3 regions of the Pseudodesulfovibrio hydrargyri genome follow, and region 2 is predicted to be linked to each of the others. Evidence: predicted binding sites of a transcription regulator. Region 2 holds the regulator's gene; each other region holds the start of a gene.
The links. Region 2 encodes sigma-54, which starts transcription at its own class of promoters, with help from an activator protein. Its sites were predicted from a motif close to CTGGCACGGNNNNTGCTT; they were not measured.
Positions count from the first base shown of each region.

Region 1: the regulator sigma-54 is predicted to act here: its motif matches at 1,649-1,666, upstream of BerOc1_RS19040 (Spy/CpxP family protein refolding chaperone).
Region 3: the regulator sigma-54 is predicted to act here: its motif matches at 1,202-1,219, upstream of BerOc1_RS16690 (YeiH family protein).

Region 1 is NZ_LKAQ01000004.1:359,394-362,667, reverse strand. It holds gene ribD (bifunctional diaminohydroxyphosphoribosylaminopyrimidine deaminase/5-amino-6-(5-phosphoribosylamino)uracil reductase RibD) at 1-960, opposite strand, end outside; gene BerOc1_RS06110 (deoxycytidylate deaminase) at 932-1,390, opposite strand; gene BerOc1_RS19040 (Spy/CpxP family protein refolding chaperone) at 1,740-2,264, shown strand; gene BerOc1_RS06100 (DUF4405 domain-containing protein) at 2,422-3,240, shown strand; gene BerOc1_RS06095 (two-component system sensor histidine kinase NtrB) at 3,247-3,274, shown strand, end outside.
Region 2 is NZ_LKAQ01000001.1:52,396-55,669, forward strand. It holds gene rapZ (RNase adapter RapZ) at 1-61, opposite strand, end outside; gene BerOc1_RS00260 (PTS sugar transporter subunit IIA) at 82-531, opposite strand; gene hpf (ribosome hibernation-promoting factor, HPF/YfiA family) at 534-1,076, opposite strand; gene rpoN (RNA polymerase factor sigma-54) at 1,113-2,522, opposite strand; gene lptB (LPS export ABC transporter ATP-binding protein) at 2,760-3,274, opposite strand, start outside.
Region 3 is NZ_LKAQ01000004.1:2,659,849-2,663,122, reverse strand. It holds gene BerOc1_RS16700 (ATP-binding cassette domain-containing protein) at 1-240, shown strand, start outside; gene BerOc1_RS16695 (molybdopterin-dependent oxidoreductase) at 345-1,049, shown strand; gene BerOc1_RS16690 (YeiH family protein) at 1,300-3,051, shown strand; gene BerOc1_RS16685 (hypothetical protein) at 3,119-3,274, shown strand, end outside.

The DNA.
Region 1 (3,274 bases), on a different contig from region 2:
CTGTTCGATGAGGGCCATGGCGAACCGGCCGCCGCCCTCGCACAGGGTGTAGTGGCAGGCGCAGTCGTAGCGCAGCCGCTCGAAGCCGCAGGACAGGACCAGGGCTCCGGCCCGGCCGGGCAAGGGCCAGACCGAGGTGCCGCGCCGCCGCAGGACGTCGGCCTGGGGGCTGTGGGCGGCGGTCCTGGAGGTCATGAAGATGGTTCGTTCGGGCCGTTCGCGCAGCAGGGTGAAGCGGCTCGGGTCCTCGGGCAGCCGGGAGGTGACCACCACGCCCCAGGGCTGGACGAAGTCGGTGGGCAGGCCCTCCTTGCGGCAGGTCAGGCTGGGGTTGTCGGCGTAGAAGGTGTTGCCGCCGACGATGACCGCGCCCACTCTCGAGCGCAGGTCGTGGACCCGGGCGAAGGATTCGGCGCAGGAGACCGCTTCTGGCCTGCGGGTCCTGGCCGCGATCCTGCCGTCCAGGGTGGCCGCCATTTTCAGGATGTTGTAGGGCGAATGGGTGTTCTGCCAGAGCAGGAAGTCGTCGATGAGGTCCCGGCATGTCTGTTCGAGCACGCCCACGGTGACCTCGATGCCATGGCTGCGGAGCTTTTCCACGCCGCCGGCCGCCACCGGGTTGGGGTCGCGGACGCCGACCACCACCTCGGCCACGCCCGCCTCGATCAGGGCCTCGGTGCACGGCGGGGTCTTGCCGTGGTGGTTGCACGGCTCCAGGGTGACGAACATGGTCGCCCCGCGTGGGTCCACGCCCTTGCTGCGGGCGTCGGCCAGACATTCGCGCTCGGCGTGGAGCTTGCCGAACTTCGTGTGCCAGCCTTCGGCCACGACGGCGCCGTCGCGGACCAGCACGGCCCCGACGCACGGGTTCGGGGCGGTGGGCCCCCGGCCGAGCCGGGCCAGGCGCACGGCCCGCTCCATGAACGTTTCGCTAGCGGAAGTCGCCTGCCATGAAGACATGGTTCACTCCGGCCTCTTCGAGCATGGCCTCGGACAGCTCGTCGGGGTAGTTTTCGGCGTAATAGATGTTCTGCACGCTGCAGTTGATGAGCATCTTGGTGCACAGGATGCAGGGCTTGGTGGTGCAGTAGATGTCGCACCCCTTGAGGTCCAGGTTGTTGGTGGCGGCCTGGATGATGACGTTCTGTTCGGCGTGCAGCCCCCGGCACAGCTCGTGGCGCTCTCCGGATGGGATGCCGAGCTGGTCGCGCAGGCAGCCGACCTCTTCGCAGTGGGCGATGTTGGTGGGCACGCCGTTGTAGCCGGTGGCCAGGATGCGCTTGTCGCGCACGGCGATGGCCCCCACGGCGCGGCGGGTGCAGGTGGAGCGCTGGGCCACCAGGTGGGCGATGCGCATGAAATATTCCGTCCAGGGCAGTCTGTTGGGCATGGGGTTCCTCGTTCGTTTCGAAGTGGAGGTCGGTCCGGTCCACCTATCACTTCTCGCTCCGAAAGGGAACGCTCGCATACCGTATCCCCCGGCCGCCCGTTCTTCCCCAGAAAACACGACGTACCGGGCCGTTGGCAAGGAACGGCCCCTTGCACTTTGCACAAGATGTGTGCAAAATGCGTGCATATATATGCACAAAAAAGTGCATCGCATGCGATTTGTGCAAAATAAATCGTGCAATTACAAGTTGTTGCAGGAATGGCACAGGCGATGCTCCATGGGTGGCAAGAAGATCACACACACTCTCTTCTTCCTGCCGCATGACGGCATAACTCTAGGAGGCAGCGAAATGTCCAAGAATTCCTTCACAATATCGGCCCTGGCAGCGGTTCTGGTCCTGGGCATGGCCGCGTTCGCGGCGGCAGGTCCCAATGCGGGCCGGGGCTTTGCAGGCCCGTGCGGCGGACCGGGCTTCGGCGCGGCGTACAGCCAGCTGACCCCCGAGAAGCAGGCCGAGGTCAAGGCCGTGGTCGACAAGTACCAGCCCCAGTTCGAGGCCGTCCGCAACCAGATCTGGGCCAAGCGGTCCGTGCTCCAGGCCATGATCAACGGCGGCCAGGCCGACGAGAAGGCCATCACCAAGCTGGTCACCGACATCTCCGGCCTGCGCAACAAGATGCGCGACCTGCGCGGGACCATGTCCGACGAGCTGGTCAAGACCACCGGCATCGCGGCCTTCGGCGCCTGCCCCGGACCGGGGTACGGCCGTGATTTCGACGGCGACGGTCCCTTCCAGGGGCGCGGCATGGGCGGCCAGGGCATGATGGACGGCCACGGCATGTACGGGCACGGCATGGGCCGGGGCATGTACTAGGCCGTTGAACCGGACCGATATTTCCGATAACCCGGAAAACAGGATATTGCGGGATGGGCGGCGTGGGGCCGCCTGTCCCGCAAATGACGATCTGCAGGCGATGGCGGGCGTGCAGGGGATCGGCGGCAACGCTCCATCTTTTTGAGGAGGTCCTTGGATGTTCCGAAAAATCACGTCCCTCACCGCGCTTCTTTCCTTCCTGGTCACGACCCTGACCAGCGTGATCCTGTACGTCGTGCCCGAGGGCCGCGTGGCCTACTGGGCCGATTGGCATCTGCTGGGCATGACCAAGACCCAGTGGGGCGACGTGCATACCACGGTGGGAACCCTGTTCCTCCTGGCCCTGCTCCTGCACATCTGGCTCAACTGGAAGCCGCTGACGCACTACATGAAGAACCGGACGCGCGAGATGGTGGTCATGACCGGCCCCATGATCGTCAGCTTCATCCTGGTCTTCCTGGTCTTCGCGGGCACGCTCATCGGCGTGCCGCCCATGAGCACGCTGCTCGACTACGGCGCGCGGATCAAGGAACAGGCCACCGAGACCTACGGCAACCCGCCGTACGGGCACGCCGAGACCAGTCCGCTCAAGAAGTTCTGCGGCTTCCTCGGCCTGGACGTGGACATGGCCGTGACCACCCTGCACCAGGCCGGGTTCGACTCGTCCATCAACGAGAACTCCCTGATCCAGGACATCGCCCGGTCGCGCGGCGTGAGCCCGCAGCACGTCTACGACATCATCCGCTCCGGGCAGGGGGGCGATCCCTTTTCCATGATGCCCGCCCAGCCGCCCGAAGGCACCGGCAAACTGACGGTCTCCGCCGTGTGCACGACCTACGGCCTGGAACAGGAAGAGGTCCTGGCCAGGCTCGGGCGGGCGGGCATCGAGGCCGGCCCGGCGTCCACCTTCAAGGAACTGGCGGGCGCGTACGACATGTCGCCCAGGGACATCTACCTTATCGTCAAGGGCGAGTAGCCGAATATGGATGTAGTTCACCCGGAAGGCAGGG
Region 2 (3,274 bases):
TCTTGCCCGAGCCGGAGAGTCCGGTGACGATCACCACCGGGAAGGGGTTGGTCGAGGTCACAACGGATTCCGTCCCTTCGGTTACACGCTTTTGAGCAGGGCCCAGAGGCCCTCAAGGTCATCGGCCGACAGGAACGCCTTGCGGAATTCCTCGTCCTTGAGCAGGCGGGAGATCTGGGCCAGGACGCGCAGATGCATGCCCGCCACCTGTTCCGGGGCGAGCACCAGGAAAAAGATGGTGCACGGGGCGTGGTCCAGCGCTTCGAATTCCACGCCCTTGCGGCTGCGGCCCACGACCACGATGACCTTTTCCAGGTCCTCAAGCTTGCCGTGAGGGATGGCGATGCCGTCTCCGATGCCGGTGGAACCGAGCCGTTCACGATCGAGAAGGACACGGACCGCATGGTCCGTGTCCATCTCTGGATATTGTACGCCCAGGGGGGCGACGAGTTCATTCAATACGTCCGACTTGGTTGCGGACTCGAGTTCGGGAAGGATCAGCTCCTTCGCCAGGTAATCACTGAGTTTCATGCTTAGTTTCCGGGGTCGATGAGGCCGTAATCGCCGTTCTTTCTCTTGTATATCACGTTGACGCCGTCGGTCTCCGCATTGAGGAAGACCAGGAATTCGTTGTCACGGGCATCCAGCTGCATGGCGGCCTCGTCCACGGACATGGGCTTGGGCTCGTATGCGTCGGTGCCGACGATGGTGGGCGCTGAACCGGGAGCGATGTCCTCGTAGGACAGGTAGTTCATCTGCACCATCTTATTGGGACGCGCCTGCCTGGGGCGATTCTTCATCTTTTCGCGCATCTTGCGCAGCTGGGCCTCCAGCTTGTCCAGGACCATGTCGATGGTGGAGTACATGTCCTCCGAATCTTCATAGGCCGAGATATGTATGCGATCCGAGTTCAGGATCACGTCCGCCTTGTGGCGGAACTTGTCGACCAGCAGGTTGACCTGGAGATCGGCCTCCGCATCGGAAACGTATCTTGCTACCTTTTCAAAACGCTTTTCCGCATAACCCTTGAGGTGATCGGAAGGCTCGAAGTTCTTGAAAGTGAAGCTGATGTTCATACGCTGCCTCCTGGTTGAGAGTGCTTCAAGCAGCCCCTAGAAGTACTGCTTTCGTTTCGAAGACGAAGCTATGCCCATGGCCGAGCGGTATTTGGCGACCGTGCGCCGGGCGATGTTCACTTCCAGCTTTTCCTGGAGGATCTCGCCTATCCTCTCGTCGCTGAGCGGTTTCTTCGTGTCTTCATCTGCGATCATTTGCTTAATGAGCGCCTTGACGCTCTCCGAACCCACCTGGGACCCGTCGTTCAGGTCCAGGGCCGAGTTGAAGAAGAACTTCAGCTCGAAGATGCCGTGAGGGGTCGAGACATATTTGTTGGTCGTGATCCGGCTCACGGTGGATTCGTGCATCTCGATGTCTTCCGCCACCTCCTTGAGGATGAGGGGTTTGAGCTTTGTCACGCCCTCCTCGAAGAATGCCCGTTGGAAGCCGACAATGCTCTCAACTACTTTATACAAGGTTCGCTGCCGCTGGTACAGACTTTTCATCAACCATGCGGCGGAACGCATCTTTTCCTGGAAATATTCCTTCTCCTTGTCGGCCGCGCCCTTCATGGAATCCATGTAGAAGGTGTTCATCTGGAGCCTCGGCATACCGTCCTCGTTGAGGATGATGACGAAGTCCTCGCCGTACTTGTAGACGAACACGTCCGGGCTGACGTAGTGCGGCTCGGTGCTGGAGAAGTTGGCACCCGGCATGGGATCGAGCGTCTGCATCAGATCCAGGTACGACTTGAGCTCGTCCATGGTGATCTTGAACTTGCGCGCCAGAGGCTTGTAACGATTCTTCTCCAGGTCCTCCAGGTGGTCGCTGACCAGGGAGACCAGGATCGGGTCGTCATATCCGAGGACCTCCATCTGGACCAGCAGGCACTCCTGCGGGGTCCGGGCGCCCACGCCGACCGGGTCCAGGTGCTGGATGCGGCGCAGAACGGACTCGATCTCCTCCTCCGAGGCCTGGACCATGGCGGTCAACTCCTCCATGGTGGCCTGCAGGTAGCCGTTGGCGTCGATATTGCCGAGGATGACGTCGCCGATGGCCAGCTCGTGCTCGGAGAAGTTGGACAGGCGCATCTGCCAGTTCAGGTGCCCTTCCAGAGAGGGCTTCGAGGCCAGGCGGGCCTCGAAGGACATGCCCTCCTCGGGCATCTCCATGTCGCGAGACAGGGCCTGCTTGGAGGTGGAGGAAAATTCGCCCAGGTAGTTTTCCCAGTCCGCGTTGCGGACCAGTTCCTCCTCGGCCTGGGATTCGGTCAGGACCTCGGTCTTGTCCGGGACCTCGGTGTCGGTCTCGGTTTCGTCCAGGAAGGGATTCTCCAACAATTCCTGCTGCACGGTCTCCAGCAGTTCAAGCCGCGACAGTTGCAGCAGCTTGATGGCCTGCTGCAACTGGGGCGTCATGACCAGTTGCTGTGAGAGCTTGAGCTGTTGCCGAAGTTCCAATCCCATGATGCGCTACCCGCTTGAGGTTGTGTTTATCGATTGCCGGATAAAGAAATTTTTTTTAACCGCCAGACATTTTTTCCGGTTCAACCATGCCACAGTGAACTAAAGGATGCAACACAATTGTGTTAACATCCTGTTTACATTAATATTTCCGCCTGCATATTATGATATGAAAAAAGTGTACCAACCTTTAGCAACGGTGTAAATCGGGAAAGAGGAAAAAAAGACGAAAACGGCGGGCTAAAGCCGGAAATCCTCGCCCAGATATATCTGCCGGGCGCGGCTGGACTTGACGATCTCGGATGGGGCTCCCTCCAGGATGACCGTGCCCTCGTAGACCAGGTAGGCCCGGTCGCAGATATTCAGGGTTTCCCGGACGTTGTGATCCGAGATGAGGATACCGATATCCATGGACTTGAGCACGGAGATAATCTCCTGGATGTCGATGACCGCGATGGGATCGATACCGGCAAACGGCTCGTCCAGGAGGATGAACTGCGGATCGAGGATGAGCGCCCGGGCTATTTCGAGCCTGCGCCGCTCGCCGCCGGACAGGAACATGGACGCCTGGTCCGCCAGCTTGGTGATGGTGAACATCTCCATGAGTTCGTCGGCCCGGGCCCGCTGTTGCCGCGAGGTCATGGAGGTCTGCTCCAGGATGATCTCCAGGTTCTGGCGCACGGTCAGTTTCTTGAAGATGGAGCTTTCCTGGGGCAGATAGCTCACCCCCAGGCGGGCGCGCTCGTGCAGGGGCT
Region 3 (3,274 bases), on a different contig from region 2:
GTCCGCAACAACGCCGTGTTCGAGCCCCCGGCGGGCATGTACAACTGGTTCGACCGCCCCCCGTCCGTGAACCGGCTCATGGGGTTGATCTGGCTGACCAACCTGCTCTACCCCGAGTGGTTCGCCTGGGATATGGTCCGCGAAACCCGCGAGTTCTACAAACTATTCTACCGCATGGACCTCGGCTCCAAGCAGGCCGAGATCCTGCTCGGCCCAAGCTTGAGGGGGCTGGCCAACTAGGATTTTCCCTTGTCCTTTGCGCCGCTCTTTGCGACCATGTGAACATGGCGAGATATCCGGTCCTGACAGGTCCGGGCCATGCACGCATACCGCAAGGAGCCGTCATGAGGGAAGAGAACCTGTTGTCCAGGCGTGTTTTTCTGGCCGCCGCGGCCGGTGCAGTGGTCAGCATCGGGCTGCCCGGCGTGTTCGCCACGGTCGGCGAGGCCCGCCTGCAGGAGCTGGCCGAGGCCCTTCGGCTGGACGGAAGGCCACGGATCCCGCCGGGACAGACCGCCATCGAGCACATCGAGGACATGGGCGGCAGGCCCGGCTCGCCCCGGCCCGAGGACTTCCGCCTGCGCGTCCACGGCGAAGTCGAGAACCCTCTTGATCTCGACTTCGAGGCGCTCATGGCGCTCGAACAGCGGGACTTCACCTGCGACATCCACTGCGTGACCGGCTGGACCCTGTTGGACTCCACCTGGCGCGGCGTCCCCATCGCCCTCCTCCTGGACAAGGCCGGGCCCGCCAAGAAGGCGAGGTTCCTGGTCATCGAGGCCGCCCACGGCTACACCACGAGCATCCCCCTCACCGAGGCCGTGAAACCGGACGTGTTCCTGGCCCACACCCTGTTCGGCAGTCCCTTGCCCGGCCCCAACGGCGGACCGGTGCGCGCCGTGGTCCCGGACCGCTACTTCTACAAGAGCGCCAAATGGGTGCAGGGGCTGAAGGTCGTCTCAACGGACGAGCCGGGCTTCTGGGAAACGCGCGGCTACAGCAACTCCGCCGATCCGTGGAAAGAGGAACGCTATTCGCGCTCCCGCTAGGCTTCGTCGGCCGCCACACCCGCCCGGCCTCGTCGAACTGCAAACCGCACCTTTCATCTCCCCTGCCAGAACCGCAAAGAAGACTTTGCAGCCCGGACGGACGTTGAATAATAATATCCTGCTATTTCAAGGAACAATCCTTCCCGACAAACATGGCCCACTCCTTGCTCAATGGGAAAAAACGAGTGTGGCCGGGCGGCCCGTCCTGGCGATCCGCCCCTGTGAGTAACTTTTTTGGAGGATTGTGAGAATGGCTGAACAAGTTGTCGAGAAGAACTCCGAAGTCGTCGTCGATCAGGCGAAGTCTTCGTGGTCCGATCTCTGGAAGAAAGAGGATTACTGGGCCATCTGGCTCGGTTTTGTCATCCTCATTGTCGGTGCCTTCATCTATTTCAACAACGAGCCCGCCGGCATGCAGGAGAAATTCGCCGAGGCCAACGCCGTCATGACCGCCGAGGCGCAACGCGCCCCGTTCAAGACCGTGGCCTGGTACGAGGCCCAGACGGCCAAGGAAAAGATCAAGGCCAAGAGCCAGCCCATCGGCAAGAGCATCGCGAACCTGATGGCCCACCCCAAGTCGTGGTCCACCAACCCGCTCAACGCCTTCATGCAGACCCAGGCCCAGGCCGACGCCAAGAACGCCAAGGGCATGCCCAAGTACGAGGCGGCCAAGGCGGCCGCAGCCGAGGGCAAGGGGGCCGCGCTGGCCGCCCAGACCAAGGCCGAGGCGGCGGGCTTCCAGAACGCCGGGCTGAACGCCGAGGCGTCCAACGCCATCGAGCACTGGCTGAAGCTGCGTTCCAAGGAATCCTCGGCCAAAAAGAAGATCTCCAACAAGCCGTATAACCTGTTCCCCGGCCTGATCGGCCTGTTCATCGGCTTCGGCGTGATCTTCGCCATCGGCATGCACTTCATCGACGGCAGCAGCGCCAAGTTCCTCAAGGGCTTCATCCTGGTCTTCGCCGTGGCGGTGCTCTCCTACGTCATGTCCGGACAGGCGACCATGAAGCAGTACGGCATCGGCTACGCCGCCTGGGCCATCGCCATCGGCCTGATCATCTCCAATACCATCGGCACGCCCGGATGGGCCAAGAAGGCCCTGCAGGTCGAGTTCTTCATCAAGACCGGCCTGGTGCTCCTGGGCGCCGAGGTGCTCTTCAACAAGATCGTGGCCATCGGCATTCCCGGTATCTTCGTGGCCTGGGTGGTCACCCCGGTGGTGCTCATCTCCACCTTCATCTTCGGCCAGAAGGTCATCAAGATGCCTTCCAAGACCCTGAACATGACCATCTCCGCCGACATGTCCGTATGCGGCACCTCGGCCGCCATCGCCGCGGCCGCCGCGTGCAAGGCCAAGAAGGAGGAGCTGACCCTGGCCATCGGCCTGTCCCTGGTCTTCACCTCCATCATGATGGTGGTCATGCCCGCGATCATCAAAGCCACGGGCATGCCCTACATCCTGGGCGGCGCCTGGATGGGCGGCACCATCGACGCCACCGGCGCGGTGGCCGCGGCCGGCGCGTTCCTGTCCGAAAAGGCCCTGTACGTGGCCGCGACCATCAAGATGATCCAGAACGTGCTCATCGGCGTGACCGCCTTCGGCATCGCCATCTACTGGTGCACCAAGGTGGACTGCGTCGAGGGCCAGAAGGTCGGGGCCATGGAAATCTGGCACCGCTTCCCCAAGTTCGTGCTCGGCTTCCTGGTCGCCTCGGTGATCTTCTCCATCGCCTACTCGTCCCTGGGCTCGGACGCGGGCTTCACCATGATCGACCAGGGCGTGCTGCGCGGCTTCTCCCGCCTGTTCCGCGGCTGGTTCTTCTGCCTTTCCTTCGCGGCCATCGGCCTGGCCACCAACTTCCGGGAGCTGAAGCACTACTTCAAGGGCGGCAAGCCGCTCATCCTGTACGTCTGCGGCCAGTCCCTGAACCTGTGCCTGACCCTGGCCATGGCCTACCTGATGTTCTACGTGGTCTTCCCCGACATCACGTCCAAGATCTAACCACCTCCACCCCCAAGAACCCCGAGGGGGGCCGAGCCTCGGCCCCCCTCACCCCAAGGAGCAAGATATGGAAAACCGCAGCCTCACCCAGCGCATCCTGGCCCTGGTCTCGGTCTGCGCCGCCATCTGGGTGTTCACCTATGTGGCCGGGCCCATGCTGGTCAACGCGTCCCAGGACTTCCGGACGCTGGGCGACTTCATCGTGCGGGAAAACATCGACACC